DNA from 4 places in the Sodalis sp. RH21 genome. Region 4 is predicted to be linked to each of the others. Evidence: predicted binding sites of a transcription regulator. Region 4 holds the regulator's gene; each other region holds the start of a gene.

The links. The regulator CRP, encoded in region 4, controls carbon source genes, mostly activating them, when cyclic AMP is high. The targets are predictions, from matches to a motif close to ATGTGANNNNNNTCACAT.
Region 1: the regulator CRP is predicted to act here: its motif matches at 2,038-2,055, upstream of ACL2XP_RS18925 (YjcB family protein).
Region 2: the regulator CRP is predicted to act here: its motif matches at 1,693-1,710, upstream of idnO (gluconate 5-dehydrogenase).
Region 3: the regulator CRP is predicted to act here: its motif matches at 1,327-1,344, upstream of uxuA (mannonate dehydratase).

Annotation. Positions count from the first base shown of each region.
Region 1 is NZ_CP178732.1:4,113,023-4,116,140, reverse strand. It holds gene ACL2XP_RS18940 (ABC transporter substrate-binding protein) at 1-370, shown strand, start outside; gene ACL2XP_RS18935 (TetR/AcrR family transcriptional regulator) at 455-1,018, opposite strand; gene ACL2XP_RS18930 (DUF1348 family protein) at 1,033-1,494, opposite strand; gene ACL2XP_RS18925 (YjcB family protein) at 1,686-1,970, opposite strand; gene ACL2XP_RS18920 (efflux transporter outer membrane subunit) at 2,080-3,118, opposite strand, start outside.
Region 2 is NZ_CP178732.1:489,427-492,544, reverse strand. It holds gene ACL2XP_RS02345 (putative quinol monooxygenase) at 1-203, shown strand, start outside; gene ACL2XP_RS02340 (YhcH/YjgK/YiaL family protein) at 295-768, opposite strand; gene idnO (gluconate 5-dehydrogenase) at 850-1,614, opposite strand; gene ACL2XP_RS02330 (substrate-binding domain-containing protein) at 1,957-2,949, shown strand; gene ACL2XP_RS02325 (2-hydroxyacid dehydrogenase) at 3,094-3,118, shown strand, end outside.
Region 3 is NZ_CP178732.1:5,680,147-5,683,264, forward strand. It holds gene ACL2XP_RS26170 (FadR/GntR family transcriptional regulator) at 1-342, opposite strand, end outside; gene ACL2XP_RS26175 (FadR/GntR family transcriptional regulator) at 511-1,203, opposite strand; gene uxuA (mannonate dehydratase) at 1,546-2,730, shown strand; gene yidA (sugar-phosphatase) at 2,808-3,118, opposite strand, start outside.
Region 4 is NZ_CP178732.1:219,425-222,542, reverse strand. It holds gene ACL2XP_RS00985 (phosphoribulokinase) at 1-377, shown strand, start outside; gene ACL2XP_RS00980 (OsmC family protein) at 428-850, opposite strand; gene crp (cAMP-activated global transcriptional regulator CRP) at 1,165-1,797, shown strand; gene ACL2XP_RS00970 (YccS/YhfK family putative transporter) at 1,870-3,118, shown strand, end outside.

The sequences.
Region 1 (3,118 bases), 2.1 Mb from region 4:
TATCAGCGACGCGCAAAAGCAGGCGGCCTATGATTTTATGGCCTATCTGGTCAGCCCCGATGTTAACGGCGCGTGGAGTCGTTTTACCGGCTACTTCGCTCCGCGCATGGCCGCATATGATACGCCGGCCATGAAAACATATCTTGCCCAGGAACCGCGCGCGGCGGTGGCAATGGAGCAATTGCGGTACGCGCACCCCTGGTATGCGGCCTATGAAACCGTGGCGGTGCGCCAGGCCATTGAGAACCAGCTGGCTTCGCTGCTGACCGATAAATCGCGCAAAGTGGAGGATGCGGCCCGGGATGCCCAGGCCGAGGCGGATAAAATCATGCAGCCCTATGTCGATCGGACCGCGCTCAAATTGCCCTGACGGAGACGGCGGCCCCAGCAGGATGCGGCCGGCCGCCTGCCCGTGCCGGCAATATGATTACCGTCGGCGAAGCGGGGTATCCGCTTAAGGCCACGCACGGTCGATGCGCAGGCGCAGCCGTTGCAGGCTGCGGCCGAAGAACGCTCCGTCGTTAAGCCCGCGGGCCAGGGTAAGGGCGCCCTGAATACCGGCTACCGTTTCTTCGGCCAATGCCGCCGCCGTACGGCCGTCGATACCGCCGCGCACGCAGGTTTGCCGCAGCGCGGCGATCCAGCGCGTGAAATAGGCGTTAATCGCCGGGGCGAAGCGATCGCGGGTGTCGTCCAGGGCAAAAGCGCCCAGCAGGCAAATGCGCTGGCCGGACCGGAAATAATCATCCACCGCCCGCCACATAACCTCGATGGCTTCCCGGGGCGCCCCCAGCTCCAGCGGCTGGAATATATGCACCGCGAACCAGCCATCCACATTGGCGAGCACCGTTGCCGCCATCTCGTTTTTTCCCGCCGGGAAAAAATGATAAAGGCTGCCTTTACCCAGACCGGTGCGCCCGGTAATACGGCTTAACGATGTTCCTGCAAAGCCGCACTCCCGGAAAATTTCGGCAATTTGGGTAATCAGCAGCGTTTTATCAGTGTCCTGGTTTTTCACGGTGGACGTTCTCTTTACAAGCCAAAATCTGAAAGACCGGGATGGTCGTTGGGGCGGCGGCCCAGCGGCCAATGAAATTTACGATCGCTCTCGGCGATGGGCAAGTCGTTAATACAGGCAAAACGGCGGGCCATCAAACCCTCGGCGTCAAATTCCCAGTTTTCGTTGCCATAAGAGCGGAACCAACTGCCGCTGTCATCATGCCATTCATAAGCGAAACGCACCGCGATGCGGGCATCGGTAAAGGCCCATAACTCCTTAATCAGCCGGTACTCCAGTTCGGTCGTCCATTTACGGCGCAAAAACGCGACGACTTCTTCCCGCCCGGTCACGATTTCGGCCCGGTTGCGCCATTGGGTATCGGGCGTGTATACCAGGGATACGCGCTGCGGGTCGCGGCTGTTCCAGCCGTCTTCCGCCAGGCGCACTTTGGCGATGGCGGTTTCAAGGGTAAAGGGGGGAATCGGCGTTGCCATGATAAATGCCTCTTGGTTAGGGACCGGCGTCCCGGATAAAAAAACTGTACCAATTGGTACAATTCCTGGCAAGCATTAATTCCGCCGTGGTCGGCAAGTAGCCTAAGGGCGAAAGGCAGGGCGATGGCGTAAAGGGCGGATCGCGGCGATTGGCACGGGCGTTGCGCCCGGCGCGGCGCGATCCCGCGCGATCAGGTAATTTGCCAATCGGGCGGGGTATGGGATATGACGAACATCATGACTTCTTTTAAGTCGGACCAGGCTTCGCGCCAGGAAATTTCAAATGACAGGGTAATGCCCAGCAGGCCGGTAACAAACCAGCAGGCCATGCTGATTCCCACGCCGCTAAAAATAAACGCCAGGGCATTACGGCTATGGTTGCGGCAAATTACATTCAATGTGCTGGCGAAAAACATCATCACCGCGCTAAGCAATTCCCAGCGCATCAGAACAAAGCCCGCAGTAAGCGTACCCATATCGACCATCCCCGTTTTGTAAGATGGTGTAATTTTCTCCTGTTTTGTTGCATTGTGCTACAAAAATATGTGACGCAGATCTACTTTATATGCAGATTTGGGCAAATGCCTATGATCCTGCCCGCGTATTCACAGGCAGCGGCGGGTTAACGGTTCCTGCCGGGCCGAACACGTTATAAGTGGGCAAGTTAATATTCTGGTAAGGCTCCCAGCCGCCGCCCAGGGCTTTATACAGCGCCACCAGATCGGTGCTGGTTTGCACCCGCGCCGCGGCGGCCTGTTGCCGCGCCTGCGCCAACTGGCGCTGGGCATCCAGCACGTTGATAAATGAGCTCAGCCCCTGGCGATAGCTTTCGCTGGCCAGGTCGAAAGCGCTTTGCAGCGATGCGGCGGTTTGTTCCAGCCCGTCGACCCGTTGCTGATCGGTGCGATAGCTGACCAGCGCGTTTTCAACATCCTGCAGGGCGGTCAGCACCGTCTGCCGGTAAGCCAGCGCATCATTGGCCTGTTGCACCCGAGCCAGCCGCACATTGGATACCAGGCGTCCGCCCTGGAAAATGGGCAGCGATATCTGGGGGCCGTAGCTATAAAAATGGCTGCTCCAGTGGGTAAGGTAATCCGCGTCGTTATTACGCATGCCGAACTGGCCGGTCAGGGAGAGATCCGGGAACAGCTGAGCCACCGAAACGCCGATATTGGCGGTGGACGCATGCAGCGTCGCTTCCGCCTGGCGCACATCGGGACGGCGGCGGGCCAGGGTCGAGGGGATGCCCACCGGCACCGCCGCGGGAATGGCGGGCAGGGGTTTCGGCGCCGCCAGCTCGCCGTCCAGCGCGCCTGGGGCCTGGCCCAGTAATACCGCCAGGCCGTTCATCGCCTGGCGCTGCTGCGCCTGGTACTGCGGCAATTGGGCGCGCAGAGACCCGAGCTGGGCATTGGCGTTTTCCACATCGTACTGCGGGGCCAATCCGTGCTGCTGCCGGCTGCGGGTAAGTTCCAGCGACTGCTGCGCCACGTCGATTTGCATTTGCAGGGTGGCGGCGACGCTTTGGGCGCCGCGCAGTTGCAGATAGGCGCGCGCCACTTCGGCTTCCAGCGACACCAGCGCATCATTGCGGTTTTCCACCGCGGCCTGGGTTTGCGCCCGG
Region 2 (3,118 bases), 270 kb from region 4:
CCCGCAAAGAAGAAGGCTGCCTGAAATACGATTTTCATCAGGACCAGGCGCGTCCCGATCGCTTTATTTTTGTCGAACATTGGGCAAGCCAGGATGTTTTGGAAAAGCACAGCAAGGCGCCGCACCTTAAAGCGTTGGCTGATGGGTTGGCCAATCTGACGGCTACGCCGCTGGAAGTGTCGGTATTGAAAAAGCTGTTTTAATGCAGAAAATCCCTGGCTGCCTTGCACATAAAAACTATCGGCGCAGGGATTAAATAACAGGCGGCCGCCCAAGGCGAGCGTCCGCTTTTCGTCAGGCATGCAGCAGATGCTGGGCGATTTTCACTACGATTTTGCGAATGGGCGCGGACTGTGACAGCGTCGCCATCGGCCGGTGCAGTTCTCCAGGAAACAGCAGCACGATATCGCCGGGCGCCAGGCAAAACAGCGTTTCATGGCTGATGCCTTCATATAGGCCGAAATCCTTCTCCCGATCAAAATCACCCGCCGGACGCTCCCCCTGGCAGCTCGGCGCCGCGCCGATAATCTCCCGCCCTTCAATAAGAATATGCACATCGATATAATGCCGGTGCAGCTCCGGCCGCTGTTCAGCCAATGGCTTGGTCTGCGCCAGAATGTGATTAAGGTAGATATCCCGGCCTTCGATTTCCGCTTCCCCCGCCGGCAAGGTGGTTAAATCCAGCCGATCAATGGCTTGCAGGGTGCGGCGAATAACCGGGTGATAGAGCGGGTTTTCCACCGCCAGTTTCAATTCATCTAGAATCATAATAATTGTATAGCCTCAAAAATGGGTTCAAGCGCAATCACCAACATCCGGGAACCGGGACAACGCGCTGCGGGTATGGCGTTAAACCGCCACGACCATCCCGCCGTCGACGAACAATAAATGGCCGTTAACAAAATCCGATGCCCGGGATGAGAGGAATACGGCGGCGCCGACCAATTCCTGCGGATCGCCCCAGCGGGCGGCGGGCGTACGTTTACAAAGCCAATCGGTGAAAGGCGCATCTTCCACCAGCGCCTTGGTCATATCGGTTTTAAAATAGCCCGGGGCAATGCCATTGACCTGGATGTTATAACGAGCCAGCTCAACGCACATTCCGCGGGTCAGCATCTTTACCGCGCCCTTGGATGCGGCATAAGGCGTAATAGTGTCGCGGCCTAATTCGCTTTGCATCGAGCAAATATTAATAATTTTACCGTGCTGGCGTTTAACCATATATCTCGCCACCGCCTGTGATACCAAAAATACGGATTTTTGATTCACGGCGATAATATCATCCCAATCTTTTTCCGGGAAATCGGTAAAGGCATGGCGCCGCTGGATGCCGGCATTATTGATTAATACATCGATTGCGCCATAATTCTGTTCAATCTCCGCGATGGAATCATTAACCGCCTGATGATTGGTGACATTGAATGCCGCGGCATGGGCAATATAACCGCTATCGCGCAATTGGGCTGCAGCATGCTCCGCCCGGTCTGGCGTAATATCGTTGATAATAATTTCAGCGCCGTATTCCGCCAACCCTTTGGCCAATAAAAAGCCAATACCCTGGGCGGAACCGGTGATTAATACTTTTTTATTTTGCAATGAGAATAGATTTTTCATGGATTATACCCGACCGCCAATATAACTATTTGAATGAGCGAAACTGCGTATTATCAAAACGTTTTAACCGGCCATGAACTGTGATCAAGATCACTTAAAATGATGTTACTACGGGGTGTTACCCGTAACGTGATCCGGCCTGCAGGTTACGGCGGCAAACGTACCGGCAGGCGGGTGGCAACAGCGAACAAATAGCGTGAAGTAATAGATAATTTATTGATTTATATCATTTAAAAATGTAATGTAGCGGAATGGCCCGGCGCAGCGTCCGTAACAGGATTCTCATAACAGCGTTAACGGTGCATAATTACGTTCCCCTCTATCCCGGTTCAGGTCGGTTGCATGAAAGCTCAACGTGTCACTCTGCAAGATATCGCACAACTCGCCGGCGTAACCAAAATGACCGTCAGTCGTTATCTGCGCACTCCTGATAAGGTGGCACCGGAAACCGCCCAGCGTATCGCCCAGGTAATGGAAGAGGTGAATTACAACGCCGATCCGGAAAACAGGATATTTGCCGCCGCCAAAAATCCACGCCTGGGCATTTTAGTACCTTCATTTAATAATCAGATTTTCTCCGATTTGCTGGCCGGGATTGAATCGGTCACCTCGGTCCACGGTTACGAGACGCTGGTGGTGAACTATGACTACAATAAAGATCGGGAAGAGGAGCAAATTATCCATTTGCTCTCGTGCCATATCGCCGGGCTGATCCTGACGGAATCGGTCCATACGCTGCGCGCCGATAAGTACCTGAATGCCGCCGAGATCCCGGTCGCCCAATTAATGGATATCGAGCCGCAGGCCAACCGCATCACGGTGGGTTTCGATAACTTCCAGGCGGCTTTTGATATGACCTCCACCCTGCTTGCCAGCGGAAAAAAGCAAATCGTCTATTTCGGTTCGATGTCGGATGTGCGCGATCAAAAACGCTATCTGGGCTATGCGCAAGCGATGGAAAACGCCGGGTTGCTCCCCCGCAATATTTCCCCCAATACCGTATCGTCCGTGTCCATTGGCGCCGGCATGTTATCGCTGGCGCGCCAGCTGTATCCACAAACGGATGGAATATTTTGCACCAATGACGATATCGCCGTGGGCGTGCTGCAAGAGTGCCTGCGCTTGCAGATACCGGTGCCGGAGCGTATGGCGATTTCCGGATTCCATGGCCTGGATATCGGCCTGGTGACCACCCCTCCTCTGGCGAGCGTCATTACGCCACGTTTTGAGATGGGTCAGGTGGCGACTGAAATATTAATTAAAAAAATCAATAAAATATCCACCATTGGTCATGTAGATTTGCACTATCGCCTCTCTCTTGGCGGCACGTTGTAGGGCAGGACGGAAGTCGCGCAAACAGGGGCAGATCACGCTATGGGTAACATGATTTTTTAACATAATTTAAAGTGATCTCCATCACAAAACCAACTCGTAAAAACGGGTCTGATTACGCCATGTTATTTATCAGGGCGATTAATCATGAACCGCAAGAACACTCAGGCAG
Region 3 (3,118 bases), 510 kb from region 4:
GCGCGCGATGGTGGGTTCCACCAGATGGCGCACCTCGGTGAGCGAGGCGATCAGGCGCGGGTCGTAATCCATGGCCAATACCCACTGCAAGACGTCGGTATCCAGATAGTTCCATTTGTTGCGTGCGCTGACGAAGGCGCCGCGATAGCGGATAATTTCAATCAGGCTTTTGGCCATCAGCGCGCGCAGCACCTCGCGGATAATATTGCGCGAGGTTTCAAACTCCTCGCACAATTCCGCTTCGGAGGGTAATCCGGTACCGGGGATATATTTACCGCTGATAATTTGCTGACCCATCTCATGAATGATGCGATCGGTTTTGCTCAAGGCCTGACGGTCCATAAGGACTCCAATAAAGTGAATAAAAAATTACTGTCACTTTATCATTTTATGCTTTTCTGTCGCGGCACTTGCTGCACAATTTCACGCAAAGCGGTAGTAACCTTGAGGCAATTGTAGCACCATTAATATTTATTGTACTACAATCTGGATCACATTTTGGGCAGGCGGTTACTTGGCGCCGTCGAACAGGCGTTCGTAGACGTGCTGGAGATGCAGCTCCATATATTTACGGGCGGCCGGGGCATCGCGTGCGATGATCGCCCTGGCGATATCATCATGATCCCGGTTCAGGGAGAGAGGGAAATCATTATTGGCATAGTGGCTTTCCAGACGGACAAACCTGGAGCTTTTACGCTTGTTCCACAAATATTCCATCATATCGCGCAGCACGTCGTTGCCGGTCATTTCGCCGATCAGCAGGTGAAAACGCTTGTCTTCGCGCAGGAATTTCTCGTCATTAACATGCAATTGAGTTAAAGCGTGGGTAATTTCACCCAGCTCGGCGCGCTGTGCGTCGGTACCATTTTGCGCCGCCAGGCCGGCCATGGCCGATTCGAAAATCTGCCGCGCTTTAATTAACGATTCCAGGCTGAATTCATCTTCGCTTTGGCTTTGGGCGCTTTGCGGCAGGGGATCGGTAACGTAAACGCCGTTGCCGGTGCGGATTTCCACCCAGCCGGTAATCTCCAGGGCAATCAGGGCCTCGCGGATGGATGACCGGCTGACCCCGAGCTGCTTGGCCAATTCCCGCTCGGACGGAATCATTTCGCCCGGCGAAAATTGGCCGCTATTAATGCAATTAATCAGGAGATTAGAGATTTGCCGATACAGGCGTTCAACTTTTAATGTAGGTAGCTCCATATCCCCTCCAGCGCAAGACCCTGCGCCGCATATCATCATGGTTAATTGCTTCGCAGCTTAACACAGCGGCCGGAATGGCAAAAAAATTTAATCACCGGGCAATACGCGGGCTTTACCCTGTAAATGAGACATGCATCACAGAAAACCAATGACCGATCGGGAATAGTTACTTCATTGTGTGGTCAGGCCACCTGACCAATGATGTTTTCCTGTATGATCGCCCTCATTGCCGGGACACAATCCCTTTTTTTATCGTGTAAGATCCGCTGGAACAACCGGTAACCGCGTAACCTTCCTGTGGCCTGGCCCCGTTACGCACCGCTAATCAGTAAGGAGTGAATTATGGAACATACATGGCGCTGGTACGGCCCTAATGACCCGGTGTCGCTGGACGACGCCCGACAGGCCGGCGCGACCGGTATCGTTACGGCTCTGCACCATATCCCCAACGGCGAAGTCTGGACCGTGGAAGAGATTAAAAAACGCCAGGCCATCCTGGCGGAAAAAGGGTTGGTATGGTCGGTGGTCGAGAGCGTGCCGGTGCATGAATCGATTAAAACCCAGACCGGCGACTACCGCCGGCATATCGCCAATTATCAGCAATCGCTGCGCAACCTGGGCGCCTGCGGCATCGATACGGTCTGCTATAACTTCATGCCGATCCTGGACTGGACCCGTACCGATCTGGAATATCCGATGCCCGACGGCTCGCGGGCGCTGCGTTTTGATCATATCGCGTTTGCCGCTTTTGAGCTGCACATCCTCAAGCGCCCCGGCGCCACCGACGATTATGATAGCCAGGAACAACAGCAGGCGGCGGACTATTTCGCCGCCATGAGCCAGGAGCGAATCGACCGCCTGACCGCCAATATCATCGCCGGCCTGCCCGGCGCCGAAGAAGGCTATACCCTGGAGCAGTTCCTGGTGCAGCTGGCGCAATATGACGGTATCGATAAAGCTAAACTGCGCGAGCATATGGCCGAATTTTTGAAAGCCATCGTGCCGGTGGCCCAGGAAGCGGGTATCGTGATGGCGGTTCATCCGGACGATCCGCCGCGGCCGATTCTCGGCCTGCCGCGCATCGTTTCCACCATTGAAGATATGCAGTGGTTAAAAGAGACCGTCGACAGCATCAATAACGGTTTTTGCATGTGCACCGGCTCTTACGGCGTGCGCGCCGATAATGATTTGGTGAAAATGACCGAAACCTTTGCCGATCGCATTCACTTCGCCCATCTGCGCGCCACCAGCCGCGAAGAAAATCCAAAAAGCTTCCATGAGGCGGATCATCTCGACGGCGACGTCGACATGGTGAGCGTGGTCAAAGCGATTTTGGCCGAAGAGCACCGGCGCAGCAAACAGGGCATTACCCGCGCCATTCCCATGCGTCCGGATCACGGCCATCAAATGCTTGATGATCTGAAGAAAAAGACCAATCCCGGCTACTCCGCCATCGGGCGCCTCAGGGGGCTGGCCGAAGTGCGCGGCGTCGAGCGGGCAATAAAGCAGACCTTCTTTAACGACTAGCGCGGTATGCCGCCCCCGTTATCGGCTATGCCCGTTTCCCCAGGGGAGCGGGCGTTTTTGCCGGCGATGAGAACCCGCTATACGTCCAGCACCAGCTTCTGGATAGCCACCGCGACGCCGTCTTCCATATTGGTCTTGGTGACGAACTGGCTGGCCGCCTTGATTTCGTCAATGGCGTTGCCCATGGCGACGCCGGTACCGGCGTACTTGATCATCGCCAGGTCATTGGCCTGATCGCCAATGGTCATGACCTGATCCGCCGTCAGGTTCAAATGCTGCGCCAGCGCTTTAACGCCCTCGCCTTTGTTGGCCTGCTTGCTCAGCAACTCCAGGTAATATTCGGCGCTTTTCATAATGGTGTAACGCTCAAATGCTTCCGGCGGCATTA
Region 4 (3,118 bases):
TGGTGCGCGATACCGGCGAGCGTGGGCATTCCCGCGAGGCGGTGATGGATTCGGTGGTGCGGTCGATGGAAGATTACATTAATTACATCACGCCGCAATTTTCCCGTACCCATATCAATTTCCAGCGGGTTCCCACCGTTGATACGTCAAATCCTTTCGCCGCCAAGGCGATTCCTTCGCTTGATGAAAGCTTTGTCGTTATTCATTTCCGCAGTTTGAATCATATTGATTTTCCTTACCTGCTGGCCATGTTGCAGGGTTCGTTTATTTCCAATATCAATACCCTGGTGGTTCCCGGCGGCAAAATGGGCCTGGCCATGGAGCTGATCGTGGGGCCGCTGGTGCAGCAATTGCTGGAAGGGAAAGAAATCAAGTAAGCGCGGGAGCTATTGATACGCCGCGACTAAGCGCGGCGCGCGTGGGTCGGTTATGCGGCGGGAGCGTGGCGTTCGGCGCGCACTTCAAAGCTGTGGGTCACATTGACCGACGCGCCGAGCATCAGGGAAACGGAACAATATTTTTCCGCCGACAGCGCGACCGCCCGTTCAACCGCCTTATCGGTCAGGCCGGCGCCGGTCACGATAAAATGCAGATTGATATGGGTAAACAGCCTGGGCGCCTCTTCACGGCGCTCGGAGGTGAGTTTCACCTCGCAGTCCCGCACGTCCTGCCGCCCCTTTTGTAAAATCGAGACAACATCGATGGCGCTACAGCCGCCGACCGACATCAATACCATTTCCATGGGGCTGGGCGCCTTCTCCCCGGCATTGCCATCCATTAAAATCTGATGGCCGGAGGATGATTCGCCTATAAAAGATAACCCTTCTACCCATTTTACTCGTGCCTGCATTATGATGACTCCAGATAAAAAGCTTTCCAGCAGACTACATTTTTGCTGGAAAAGTGGCAATGTTACCGAACATACTTCATGCTGATGCAAGACAACAGAAGACACTGCTTCAAACCTATGCTAAAAACAAGGCTGGATCGGCCTCATTGATATTGAAAGGGCAAGAGCTCGATCGGAACATCATAAAATACCAGACCCTAATAAGTTCCCTTACGTCGCTCCGTTAACGCGGAGTAAGAGAAAAATACCGCGCCGTAACAGGGAATACGATGTCCTGACTCAGGGACAGCGATGACAAAAGAGGATAACAGCGAATGGTTCTCGGCAAACCGCAAACAGACCCTACTCTCGAATGGTTCCTGTCTCATTGCCATATTCATAAGTATCCATCGAAGAGTACGCTTATACATCAGGGCGAAAAAGCAGAAACGCTTTACTACATCGTCAAGGGCGCCGTCGCGGTGCTGATTAAAGATGAAGAAGGCAAAGAGATGATCCTCTCCTATCTCAACCAGGGGGATTTCATCGGTGAATTAGGCTTATTCGAGGAAGGCCAGGAACGCAGCGCCTGGGTACGGGCTAAAACCGCCTGTGAGGTGGCCGAGATTTCTTATAAAAAATTCCGGCAGCTCATACAGGTCAATCCCGATATCCTCATGCGTTTATCCGCGCAAATGGCCAGCCGTTTGCAGGTGACCTCGGAAAAAGTCGGTAACCTGGCGTTTCTCGACGTTACCGGGCGCATTGCCCAGACTTTGCTGAATTTGGCGAAGCAACCCGACGCCATGACGCATCCCGACGGCATGCAAATCAAGATTACCCGTCAGGAAATCGGTCAGATTGTCGGCTGCTCGCGTGAAACAGTAGGCCGTATCCTTAAAATGTTGGAAGATCAGAACCTTATCTCCGCACACGGTAAAACCATTGTCGTTTACGGTACGCGCTGATAGCGTTTTAAGACAGGCGTGGTGCTCTGTGCCACGCTTTTTCCGCCGGCCGACGGTTTGCCCATAGATCCTATGTGGCGCAGGCTGATTTATCACCCCGAAGTTAACTACGCCTTACGGCAAACAATCGTATTATGCCTGCCCGTGGCGGTAGGCCTGCTATTCGGCAGCCTGCAAAACGGCCTGCTGTTCTCTTTGGTGCCCGCCTGTTGCAATATCGCCGGCCTGGATACCCTGCATAAACGTTTTTTTAAACGCCTGGCCATCGGCGGCCTGCTGTTCGCCCTTAGCAGTACGCTTATCCAAGTGTTGCTGCATCTGGCGGTGCCGCTGCCCGTGATTATGTTCGGCCTGGCGCTGCTGTTCGGCGTGACCGGCGAGATAAGCCCGCTGCACGGGCGCTTATTGCCCGCCGCCCTTATCGCCGCCATCTTTACCCTCGGCCTGGCCGGCAATGTGCCTTTTGGCGTGCCGCCGCTGTTATATATTGCCGGTACCGCCTGGTACGGATTATTCAACGGCCTGTGGTTCTGGCTGTGGAAAGAGCAGCCGATGCGGGAAACCCTCAGCCTGCTGTACCGGGAACTGGCGGATTATATCGAGGCGAAATATAGCCTGCTGACGCAGCATACCGACCCGGAGACCGCTTTGCCGCCGCTGTTTGCCCGCCAGCAAACGGTGATTGACCTGATAGCGCAGGTTTATCAGCAATTGCATATGCTCTCCGCCACTCATCAACAGCAATATAAACGCCTGCTGCGCGCCTTCCAGGTCGCGCTGGATTTACAGGAACATATCGCCGTCAGCCTGCATCAGCCCGACGAAGTGCAAAAGCTGGTGGAACAAAGCCACGCGGAGGCGGTCATCCGCTATAACGCGCGGGTGATTGCGGCGCGGCTGCGGGTGCTGGCCGACGATATCCTGTACCACCGGCCGCCGGGGCGCTTTACCATGGCCAGCGCACTCTCGGCGCTGGAAAAAATCGCCGAACGCAACCCCGACAATCCAGTCGGCCATTTTTGTTATTATCACTTCAGCCGCATCGCGCGCCTGCTGCGCACCCAGCGTCCCCTATACCGCCGCGACGTGATGGCCGACAATCAGCAGCGGCTTTCGTTCTGGCACGCGCTGATAAGCTACTGTTCCCTGAAGTCCATGGCCCTGCGCAACGCCGCCCGTTTAGGGGTGATACTGGCGATCGGCAGCAGTTTCGGATTGATGTTTAACCTGCCCAAACCGTACTGGATTTTAATGACGGTGATGTTCGTCAGCCAGAACGGTTATAACGCCACCCGGGTCCGCATCCAGCACCGGGCGCTGG